One region of the Bradyrhizobium sp. B039 genome, then DNA from elsewhere that is predicted to be linked to it. Evidence: predicted binding sites of a transcription regulator. Region 1 holds the regulator's gene; the other holds the start of a gene.

Region 1 (5,217 bases):
CACCGCCACGCCACAGGTGAGGCCGGCCGCGAGCGCTTGGTCGGTCCGCTTGAAATAGGAGTTGGCGAATTTAGTGAGGATCACGGGATGGCCGCTGGCCCAGGCCTTGCCGGGAAGGCCCTCGTCGTATCCGAAGCGCAAGTCCTCGCTCACGGCCTTGAACGCAGACAGCCCTTCGCCGTAGAGGCCGCCGCCGAATTCCAGCCGCATGCGCGTCCGGTCCGGCACCCAGAGTTCAACGACGCGAATGAAGGTTTTCATCGAACGTGTCCGCCGCCTCAAGCCTTTGACAGCATCGGCGATCTGGCCGCGGAACGGACGTTCAAAATTCAGGCAGGGCCGCGCAAACTTCGTGCGATGGGCAGGTGCGAGCCTGATCTCGGCGGATTGGATTCCGGAAGACGCAAATCATACCATCTCGCCGGCCACGGCCGGCGATGGCAATTTCAATCCCGGCCCCGACCTCTGCGCCGGGGGGAGGTGCATCAGCCGATCGGCAGGCGTGTGATCGTCGGCCTGTCAGCGATGATCTCCGGCTTGTGTTCACGCTCGCCGGCCGGCTGGGTCACCGGCAATTGCAGCACGGTCGCGCGCTGGCCTTCGACGAGTTGCGTCACGAGTACGTATTTGCCGTCGGGGAATTCGATCGCGTCATGATGGCGATCGGGAATGTGCGGATCGATCTTGCCGAACTTGCCGACGCGGGAGTTGATGGTGCGCGTCCAGATCCAGCGATTGTCGTAGCGGACGTTGTCGGCGAAGGCGAGCTCCGTTCCCGGCAGCAGGCAGACCGCGACGGACATGTCGGCCTCGGAGGCGAAGCCGCGCGTCGAGGTGCCGCGGAAGGTGGTCGTGACGATCGTCTCGCCGACTTGTGCGGGACGCGTCGCGACGGCATGCAGGCTGTAGTCACACATCGGGTGCTCCTCATTCAGGGATAGCGACCCGCGCCTCCTTCGGAGGCACTGGCCTCTATCAGAGTGGAAGCATGTTAGCGTCTTCTTGGTTGTAGGCAAATCTGCGGCTTGGCTCCGCAGGCTGCCATCACAATATCTTTTTCAAATGCGTCAGGAACAAAAACCGCTTCCGTGCATTTGGCGTGCATCTTCGTCAGCGACCAGCAGGTGCCGACCAGCCCGAATATTGCCAGGCGGGTTGCGACGGCTGCGCGACGGCGTTGCGGGCATTGCGCAATTGCTCGCTCGTCGTCTGCGTTGCCCTGCGGGCATGGTGCGACTGTGCGGCGAAGGCTTGCGACGCGGATGCTGCGATCAGCGCCACCGTCAAAACGATCTTGCGCATTGATTGTCTCCTCGATCTCCAGGGCCACGAAGCGATGAGGGCTTCGTGCGGCGTGGCGAGGATGTAGCGCTAGCGGAGGGCCGGATAATCTGAGCAAAACCAGAAAGACTATCCAGCCGGAGCGGACAATCGTCCGCTCCAATCGTCAACGCGCGGGTCGCCAACCGGCGGGGCGCGCTTTAGGTGATTGCTTGAGCATGATCTCCGCGCAAGCGCGTCCTGCGCTTGTCGCGAGGGAAAACCGCTGCGCACTTTGCGCTAACGCGGCCCTCCAGTCCGGATCACACTCAGTACTTCCGGTACAGGCCGATCAGCTTGCCCTGAATCTTCACCCGGTTGGGCGGCAGGATGCGGACCTCATAGGCCGCATTGGCGGGCTCGAGCGCGATCGAAGCGCCGCGGCGGCGGAAGCGCTTCAGCGTCGCTTCCTCGTCGTCGATCAGCGCCACCACGATGTCGCCGGTGTCGGCGCTCTCATTGCGCTGGATCAGCGCCATGTCGCCGTCGAGGATGCCGGCTTCGACCATCGAGTCGCCGCGCACTTCGAGCGCGTAGTGCTCGCCCGAGCCGAGCATGTCGGGCGGTACGCTGATGGTGTGGCTGCGGGTCTGCAACGCTTCGATCGGCGTGCCGGCCGCGATACGGCCCATCACCGGCACCGCAACGGGGCGTTCGCCCTCGTCCGCGCTGGAGCTCGCTCGCACCTTGCCGAGATTGCCCTCGATGACGCTCGGCGTGAAGCCACGGCGGTTGCCAGCGGCGGCCTGCAGCTCGGGCAACTTGATCACCTCGATCGCGCGGGCCCGGTTGGGCAGGCGCCGGATGAAGCCGCGCTCCTCCAGTGCGGTGATCAGGCGATGGATGCCTGACTTCGAGCGCAGGTCGAGCGCGTCCTTCATCTCGTCGAAGGAGGGCGGCACACCGCTTTCCTTCAAACGCTCGCTGATGAATCGCAGAAGCTCGTATTGTTTGCGCGTTAACATCTCGACCAAATCCCCCGGTTGATGTCGTTCGATTCCGAGACGGTGAATTCAGCGGCGAGCCGCCAGATGCTCGAAACAAATCATGAACGGACACTATATGTTCGATATGTGTTCCGCAACTGCTTAATTTACCGTGAACGCGACAAAGTTCGCGGAACGCGCAGGACCAGTGCGTTCAGGCGGGCAGTCGCAGCACCTCGCAAGGCGCGCCTGCCTCGACCTTCGGCGCGAACGGCGCGCGCACGAGAAGTGCCTGCGCCGCAGCGAGATTCGCAAGCAGCGAGGAATCCTGATGATTGACGGGAAGGGCGACAAGCATGCCGTCGTCGCGCCGCTCCAGGCGCGCACGAAGATAGTCCTCGCGCTGGTCATTGGCACCGACATCGCGGCCGAGCACGGCGCGCTCGCGACGATGGTGAATCACGGCGCGGCCCGACAGGGCGCGAATCAACGGAACCATGAACAGGAAGCCACACACATAGGACGACACGGGATTGCCGGGCAGGCCGATCACACCCATCGCCCCTAGCCGGCCGTGCATCATCGGCTTGCCCGGCCGCATCGCGATCTTCCAGAACGCCATCGCAATGCCTTCGGCCTTCAGCGCCTGCTGGACCAGATCGTGGTCGCCGACCGAGGCGCCGCCGATCGTGATCAGGATGTCGGCGCCGCTCTCTCGGGCACGGCGGATGCCGGCTGTGGTGGCCTCCAGCGTATCGGCGGCAACGCCGAGGTCGATGGTATCTGCGCCCTCCTGGCGGGCGAGGGCGTGCAGGGCATAGCCGTTGGAATAGACGATCTGGCCGGGGCCCGGCGTGGTGCCCGGCATCACCAGCTCGTCGCCGGTGGCGAGGATCGCGACCTTCGGACGGCGGCGGATGGGCAGGTCCGGGTGGTTCATCCCGGCGGCGAGCGCGAGGTCGCGCTCGGTGAGCCGGGTTCCCTTGCGAAGGAGCACGTCGCCCTCGCGGAAGTCGACGCCGGCGGGCCGGATGTGCCGACCGGCGATAGCGGCTTCCTTGATCGTGATGCGCTTGCCCTCGGCGACCGTATCCTCCTGGATCACGACCGCGTCCGCGCCGGCGGGAACGACGCCGCCGGTGAAGATTCGTACCGCTTCGCCGGCGCCGACCGCTCCCGCGAACGGCCGGCCCGCCGCGACCTCGCCGATCATGGTGAGCTGCGCGTCGACCCTGGCCGCATCGGCTGCGCGCACGGCGTAGCCGTCCATGGCCGACATCGCCTCGGGCGGCTGGGTACGCCGCGCCGCGACGTCGCGTGCGAGCACGCGGTGGTAGGCCTCGTCGAGGGGAATCATCTCTTCAGGCAGCGGCTCCGCGCCGGCCAGCACCGCGGCGAGCGCGTCAGAAACCGGCATCAAGGCCACGGCGAAACTCCTGCTCGGAAAGTCTGGACGAATGGGCGGCAAGAGTTCTAGCCGAGCGCGGGCGATGAAGCAAAATGGGACCGGATCAGGATTTATCCTGCTTGATCCGTCCAGTCATGAGGGACCGTCAGCCCTGCCGCGGCATGATCTGACGGACGAGAAAGACGGGAACGAGCGTGGCCATGGCAAGGACGACAATGACGGGAGCCACGGCCAGCATCGGTCAACGACCGGTCTGGCGGTCCGGACGGAGGTCCGGCGCCACGTCGGGAGCCACGTCAGGGGGCTTGGGGCCTTGATCCTTGTCGGGCAGCGGATCGGCCTGGGATTTCAGGTCGGCGGCCTTGCTGATCAGCTTGGCGGAGAGGTCAGCATCCGAAGTCGTTCTGGCGAATTCGAGCAGAAGAGAGGCTTGTTTGGTGAGGTAGGTCTTGCCCAACACGATGATACGTCCGTCTGTAGAAGTCCCAACGGACTCAAGAGTCCGGAAGCGGGCATTCCGTTCCCGGAACTCTGTATAAAAATGTACAAAGCGATTTGGTTCCTCATCTCGGCCAGATCGGTTTCGGGAGCTCCCCGGTTTCACCCGCCGGCCGATGCGTCTCGATCAGATTCCCAGCGCCTCGAGCGCGTCGCCGACATCGCGGGGCGAGGTCACATGCACCGCGGTCAATCCGCGCGCCCGCGCTCCCTCGACGTTTTCGGCGAGGTCGTCGAAGAACACGATGCGCCTGGCGGGCACACCGATGGCCGCCACGACATGGTCGAACGCCGCCGCGTCCGGCTTGCGCAGGCCGATGCTGGACGACAGGTACAGCTCGCGGAAATGGCCGAGCAGGTCGGCGTATTCCTTCGAGAAATGGTCGACATGCGGCCGGTTGGTGTTGGAGAAGGCGTAGAGCGGCATCTGTTTCGCCGCACGCGGCAACAGCTCCGCGACATCGGGCATCTCACCCGCGAAGATCGCGTTCCAGCCCTCGAGGAATTGCGCATCCGAGATGCCGATCCCGAGCGAGGCGCGTAGCGAGGCGAAATACTCCTCGTCGCTGATCTTGCCGACCTCGTGCAGCCGATACGCCTCGCTGTCGCGCACATAGCGGGCAATGATCGCCTCCGGCTTGCAGCCGGCGTGTCTCGCCCAGCAGGCGATCGCCTTGGAGAAATCGATGTCGAGCACGACGCGCCCGAGGTCGAACAGAAGCGCATCCGCGCTGCCGGGAGAGAGCGAGGTCATTGCGTCCTTTCGGATCAGTACCGGTAAGGCTCGTGGTCGAACAACGGGAACGCGCTGAACACGCTCGGCGCGTTCGTTGCGGTGGCTTGGTGCAGGCAGGACTTGTTGACCTCGGCGAACGAGGTGGCGCCCAACAGGCCGAGGCAGCGCAGCACCTCGTCCTCCAGAAGCTCCAGCATCCGCGTCACGCCGGCTTCGCCGGCCGCCGCCAGCGCCCAGCATTGCAACCGGCCGATGCCGACGAGGTCGGCGCCCGCCGCGATCGCCTTGACGATGTCGGTGCCGCGGCCGAAGCCGCCATCGACCATGAT
Region 2 (5,217 bases), 3.1 Mb from region 1:
TAGCTGGTGAGATACTGCTTTGGATCGGTGCCGGGAATCTCGCGGTACTTCTCGTCCATGAGCTGGTCGAGCGTGATCTCGCCGCGATCGATCGCGGCCTCGAACTCGGCCGAGATCCGCTTGGCGGTCTCGACGACCGCGCGGATCAGCGGCGCGTCCGACGTCTCCACGCCGCTGTCGGCGATCATCGCGATCAGGCCTTCGGAGGTGTCGAGCAGCTTGGCCACCCGCTCGTCGGTGTATTTGAGGTCGCGCGAGGAGAGGTCGACGCCCTTGGCGAGCTCGTTGAGCTCGCTGATGACGGTGTCGCAATGGCCGAGATTGGAGGTCGCCGCGCGCGCGACGCTGTCGATCTCCGCTTCCACGGAGGCGAAGCCCTGCTGGACGCGCGAGATGATGCTTGAGATCTGCTGGGCGCCTTCGCCGGCGGTCTTCGCGCGCTGCGAGGCGTCGCTGCTCTCGCCGATCAGGCCTTCGATCTGGCCGTCGAGATCGCGCACGGTGTCGGAGATCTGGTGCGTCGCCTGGCGGGTGGCTTCGGCAAGGTTCTTCACCTCGCTTGCGACCACCGCGAAGCCGCGGCCGGCATTGCCGGCCCGCGCTGCCTCGATGGTGGCGTTGAGAGCGAGCAGGTTGGTCTGCTTCGCGATCGCCTCGATCGAGCCGGACACCTTGGCCACCTGCGCCAGCGCCGAGCCGACCGCGCTCAGGCGCGCCTCGATCCGTCCAACGGCCGCGACAAGCTCGGAGATGTGGCTGACGGCGGTATCGACCGCGCTGCGCGACTGCGCGATCTCGCCGACCGCCGCGGACGTCGTCGTTTGCACCGCCTGCGACGCATTGGCGATGTCGTGGTTGGCCGAGACCATCGTCTCCGCCGTCTCCTGGAGGTGATGGAACCGTTCCGACTGGTTCGCGACGCGGTTGGCGACTTCCTGGACGTTGCCGGCGATGTCGGCGAGCTCGACGCCGAGACCGCCGATGCGGTCGGCGAGCTGGTCGATCAGGCGTTCAGCCAGCGTCCGGTCCGACCCGGTGTCCAATACTGCAAGTTGTGCCAGAGACATGTACGGGTTTTCTCCAGTCAGAGCCGTGGATTGGCTCTCGGCGGCATTCCCATTCCAGTTTCGACCTTAGAGGATGATTCGCGAGCGGCGTCTTGCCCAGGAGTGCACGAGAGCGGGCACTACAGCTTGTAAGCTGTGCGGAATCCGCCCCAGTGCCGGCCCTGCACGCGGATCGGGACGTCGATTTCGCGCATCATCACCGTATTCCCGTTACCCATGTCGCGCGCATAGCTCTGGACCAGGTACGAGCGCAGGTTGCGCGCGGCCGCGAGCCCCGCCGGATCGTTGAAGATGCGCCGGTTGCGGCTGTTGGCCGTGTTCCAGGCGGCGTCGCCCGGCCGCTGCGGATGCGAATAGATCTTGTTGTGCACCGGCAGGAAGCCGTTGCGGTCGACCATGGCGCAGAACGCCATGCGCGGTTCCTTGGCGAGAAACGCTTCCTGGAACGGCGGCAGTGCGCGGTCAGCCCAGTCCAGATACCTGGTGCGGTATTGCTGTGGATTGGTGCCTGCGATCTCCACATAGTCGGTGTCGAAAAGGTCGTCGATCCCGACCTCGCCGCGTGCAACCGCCTGCTCGAAGATTTGGGTCAGCGCGTTGCCCGCTTCCATCGCGCGGGTGACGAACTCCGTGTTCTCCTCGTGGATCGACCACAGCCGGTCTTCGATCTTCTCGCGGAGCTCGGCATCGGGATTGACGAAATGCGCGCGGGCTCCGGCCTTGGACTGCTCGACGACGCGCAGGCGGCAGGCGCCGACCAGTTCGAGGCTGCCTTCGATGATCGCTTGCGGCGTCAGCCGGCCCGAGCCCGCACCGCCAATCAGCACGCCGTCCATCGCGATCTCGTAGACCGGCATCACGCCGCGCGCGCTCTCGAATTTGAGATGGCAGGGCAGCCGCTCGGTCTTGCGGCGGTCGTCGTGCTCGCTCTGGCGCAGCAGCACCGCGCAGCGCGATTTCAGCTTCTGTGCGAAGGTGGTGACCGCCTTGCCGGCGCTGGCGACGTTCTCGCCATGGGTCTCGGCCGCCTTGGTCGCGGCATCGATCTCGGCCGCGCTCTGGCCGACCGAGACGATGAACTCCGAGGCGCTGGCGGCATTGCCGGAGACTTCGCTCGTGGTGGCATTCTGCTCGGCGACCGCGCCATTGACGGTTTCGAATACCGGGCGGATCGCCTCGATCGCCTGCGAAATGCGGTGCACGGCATCGGCGGAGCCGGCGGCGTCGCGCTGCAGCGCGTCGATCTTCTTGGTGATCTCTTCCGTCGCGCCTTGGGTCTGCACCGCGAGTGCTTTCACTTCGGTCGCGACGACCGCAAAGCCCTTGCCCGCAGCGCCCGCGCGCGCGGCCTCGATGGTCGAGTTGAGCGCGAGCAGCGTCGTCTGCCGCGCGATCTGCGCGATCAGATTGACGACGTTGCCAATGGCGGCGGAGGACTCGCGCAGTCGGTCGACATTGGCGCGGGCTTCCTGCGCCGCGGCACTGGCCTCGTCGGCGAGCTTGCCGGCCGCGCGAACCTGCGCGCCGATGCCCAGCGCGGACTGGGTGAACTTGTCGGCGGCATGGGCGAAGGTGGATGCGGTCGACTGTGCGGCGTTGGTGCGGCCGGTCAGGGCGTCGGTCCGGTCGCGGATGGCCGCAAGCGTCGTGGCGGTCGCTTCGGCGCCGCCGGCCACCGAATTGGCGGCGCGCTCGAGCTGGCGAATCATCGCGCCCAGCTCGAGTTCCAGCAGTTCCAGGATTTCCCTGGCAGAATCGCTCTCAGCGGCCGGGCCGGGCTCGGAATGGGCCGGCGGCGCCGCAGCCTGCGGGGCGGCCGCGGGCGCAGCCATGTCCGGCAGAGGCTTCCGAAATAGTCCGAACGCCATCAGGTCTCTCTTGTCGGGGGACGGTCGTACGCTATTTTCGCAGGCCGGAATGAAGTCAGGGTTAACGATGCCTGACATCTGGGCAAGGGCCACTACGGTGTTACCTTAAAGTCGTAGAGCCTCTTTCATTCCGGTGGGTTGGCGGCCTATAAGGCCGCGCTTCCCACGCTCACCTTAGGCGCACGATTCCTTTACGAGACCACGCATGGCCGGACATTCCCAATTCAAGAACATCATGCACCGCAAGGGGCGGCAGGATGCCCAGAAGTCGAAGCTGTTCGGCAAGCTGGCGCGGGAAATCACCGTCGCCGCCAAGCTCGGCACGCCCGACCCCGCCATGAACCCGCGCCTCCGCGCCGCCGTGATCGCCGCGCGCGCGGAGAACATGCCGAAGGACAATATCGAGCGCGCCATCAAGAAGGCGCTCGGCAGCGACGGCGAGAACTATGACGAGATCCGCTACGAGGGCTATGGCCCCGGCGGCGTCGCCGTCATCGTCGAGGCGCTGACCGACAACCGCAACCGCGCCGCCTCCGACATCCGCTCCTTCTTCACCAAGTCGGGCGGCAATCTCGGCGAAACCGGTTCGGTCTCCTTCATGTTCGACCGCACCGGCATCATCGAATACGACCGCAGCGTCGCTTCCGACGACGCGGTGCTCGATGCCGCGATCGAGGCCGGCGCAGACGACGTCGTCTCCGGCGAAGGCGGACACGAGATCTACGCCTCGACCGAAGGCTATCGCGACGTCGCCAAGGCGCTGGAAGCCAAGTTCGGCGAGCCGCGCAAGGCCGCGCTGATCTGGAAGCCGCAGAACACGGTCGCCGTCGATGACGAGACCGGCGAGAAGCTGCTCAAGCTGATGGACCTGCTCAACGAGCACGACGACGTCCAGAACGTCTACGCCAATTTCGAGGTGTCGGACGCGCTTGTTGCCAAGATGGGCGGGTAGGGGACACACGAACGGTGTGCGCCCTCGCCCCGCTCTGCGGGGAGAGGGTTGGGGTGAGGGGCTGTTTCCGCGTCGGCGGTGATAGAGGGACTCGTGGAGAGTCCCCCTCACCCGGAATCCGCGCTTCGCGCGCATTCCGGCCTCTCCCCGCAAGCGGGGAGAGGCGAAGAGCGACACTTCCCCTGTTACTTCCGTTCTGTTTCTGTTTCCCCCGCCGCAGCCAGCCGCTATCACTGGCCCATGACTGCGCTCCCGATTCGTGGCCCCGTTCGCATCATCGGCATCGACCCTGGCCTCCGCCGTACCGGCTGGGGCGTGATCGAGGCTGAGGGCAACCGCCTGATCTATGTCGCCTGCGGTTCGGTGGAACCGCCGGACGACCTGCCGCTGTCCAGCCGCCTGCTCGCGATCCACGAAGGGCTCGCCTCTGTCCTATCCGATCACAAGCCGATGGAAGCCGCCGTCGAGCAGACTTTTGTGAACAAGGACGGCGTTGCGACGCTGAAGCTCGGCCAGGCCCGGGGCGTCGCCATGCTGGCGCCCGCAATGTTCGGCATCAGCGTCGCCGAATATGCGCCGAACCAGGTGAAGAAGACTGTGGTCGGCGCCGGCCATGCCGACAAGCAACAGATCGCGATGATGCTGAAGATATTGCTGCCGAAGGCCGAACCGCCGTCAGCCGACGCTGCCGACGCGCTCGCCATCGCCATCACCCACGCCCATCACCGCCAGAGCACGGCGCTCAGGCTGAAGGTGGTGGGAGTTTAAGTTCGAGTCATGAGGCGCAACATGAGCCGCACGCACACTCTTCTCCCTCCCCCCTTGTGGGGGAGGGTTGGGGAGGGGGGTAGCCCCGGGCGCCGGCGTCTGTGGCTTACCCCCCTCCCGGATCGCCTTCGGCGATCCGACCTCCCCCACAAGGGGGGAGGTAACAAGAAGAGCGCTGCGCAATCATGATCGGCAAGCTGAAGGGCCTGATCGATTCCTACGGCGAGGATTTCGTCATCCTCGACGTCGGCGGCGTCGGCTACCAGGTGCACTGCTCGACGCGCACGCTGCAGCATCTGCCTTCGCCCGGCGAGGCCGCCGTGCTGTCGATCGAGACCTATGTCCGCGAGGACCAGATCAAGCTGTTCGGCTTCCGCACCGACCAGGAGCGCGAATGGTTTCGCCTGCTCCAGACCGTGCAGGGCGTCGGCGCCAAGGTCGCGCTCGCCGTGCTCGGCACGCTGGCGCCCTCCGACCTCGCCAATGCGATTGCGCTGCGCGACAAGGCCGCGGTGGCACGCACGCCGGGCGTCGGCCCCAAGGTGGCCGAGCGCATCGTCAC

Evidence for each region. Region 1 encodes LexA, which represses DNA repair genes until DNA is damaged. Its sites were predicted from a motif close to TGTTCNNNNTGTGTTCNG; they were not measured.
Region 2: a site for LexA is predicted at 4,080-4,097, ahead of ruvC (crossover junction endodeoxyribonuclease RuvC). Genes of this name have one in related genera too.

Annotation. Positions count from the first base shown of each region.
Region 1 covers NZ_CP152416.1:4,917,570-4,922,786, reverse strand. The annotation lists gene AAFG50_RS23010 (GAF domain-containing protein) at 1-261, opposite strand, end outside; gene AAFG50_RS23005 (hypothetical protein) at 486-917, opposite strand; gene AAFG50_RS23000 (hypothetical protein) at 1,111-1,302, opposite strand; gene lexA (transcriptional repressor LexA) at 1,590-2,285, opposite strand; gene glp (gephyrin-like molybdotransferase Glp) at 2,461-3,672, opposite strand; gene AAFG50_RS22985 (hypothetical protein) at 3,896-4,114, opposite strand; gene AAFG50_RS22980 (HAD family phosphatase) at 4,280-4,906, opposite strand; gene AAFG50_RS22975 (alpha-hydroxy acid oxidase) at 4,921-5,217, opposite strand, start outside.
Region 2 covers NZ_CP152416.1:7,984,493-7,989,709, reverse strand. The annotation lists gene AAFG50_RS37640 (methyl-accepting chemotaxis protein) at 1-1,067, opposite strand, end outside; gene AAFG50_RS37635 (methyl-accepting chemotaxis protein) at 1,187-2,935, opposite strand; gene AAFG50_RS37630 (YebC/PmpR family DNA-binding transcriptional regulator) at 3,141-3,887, shown strand; gene ruvC (crossover junction endodeoxyribonuclease RuvC) at 4,128-4,655, shown strand; gene ruvA (Holliday junction branch migration protein RuvA) at 4,841-5,217, shown strand, end outside.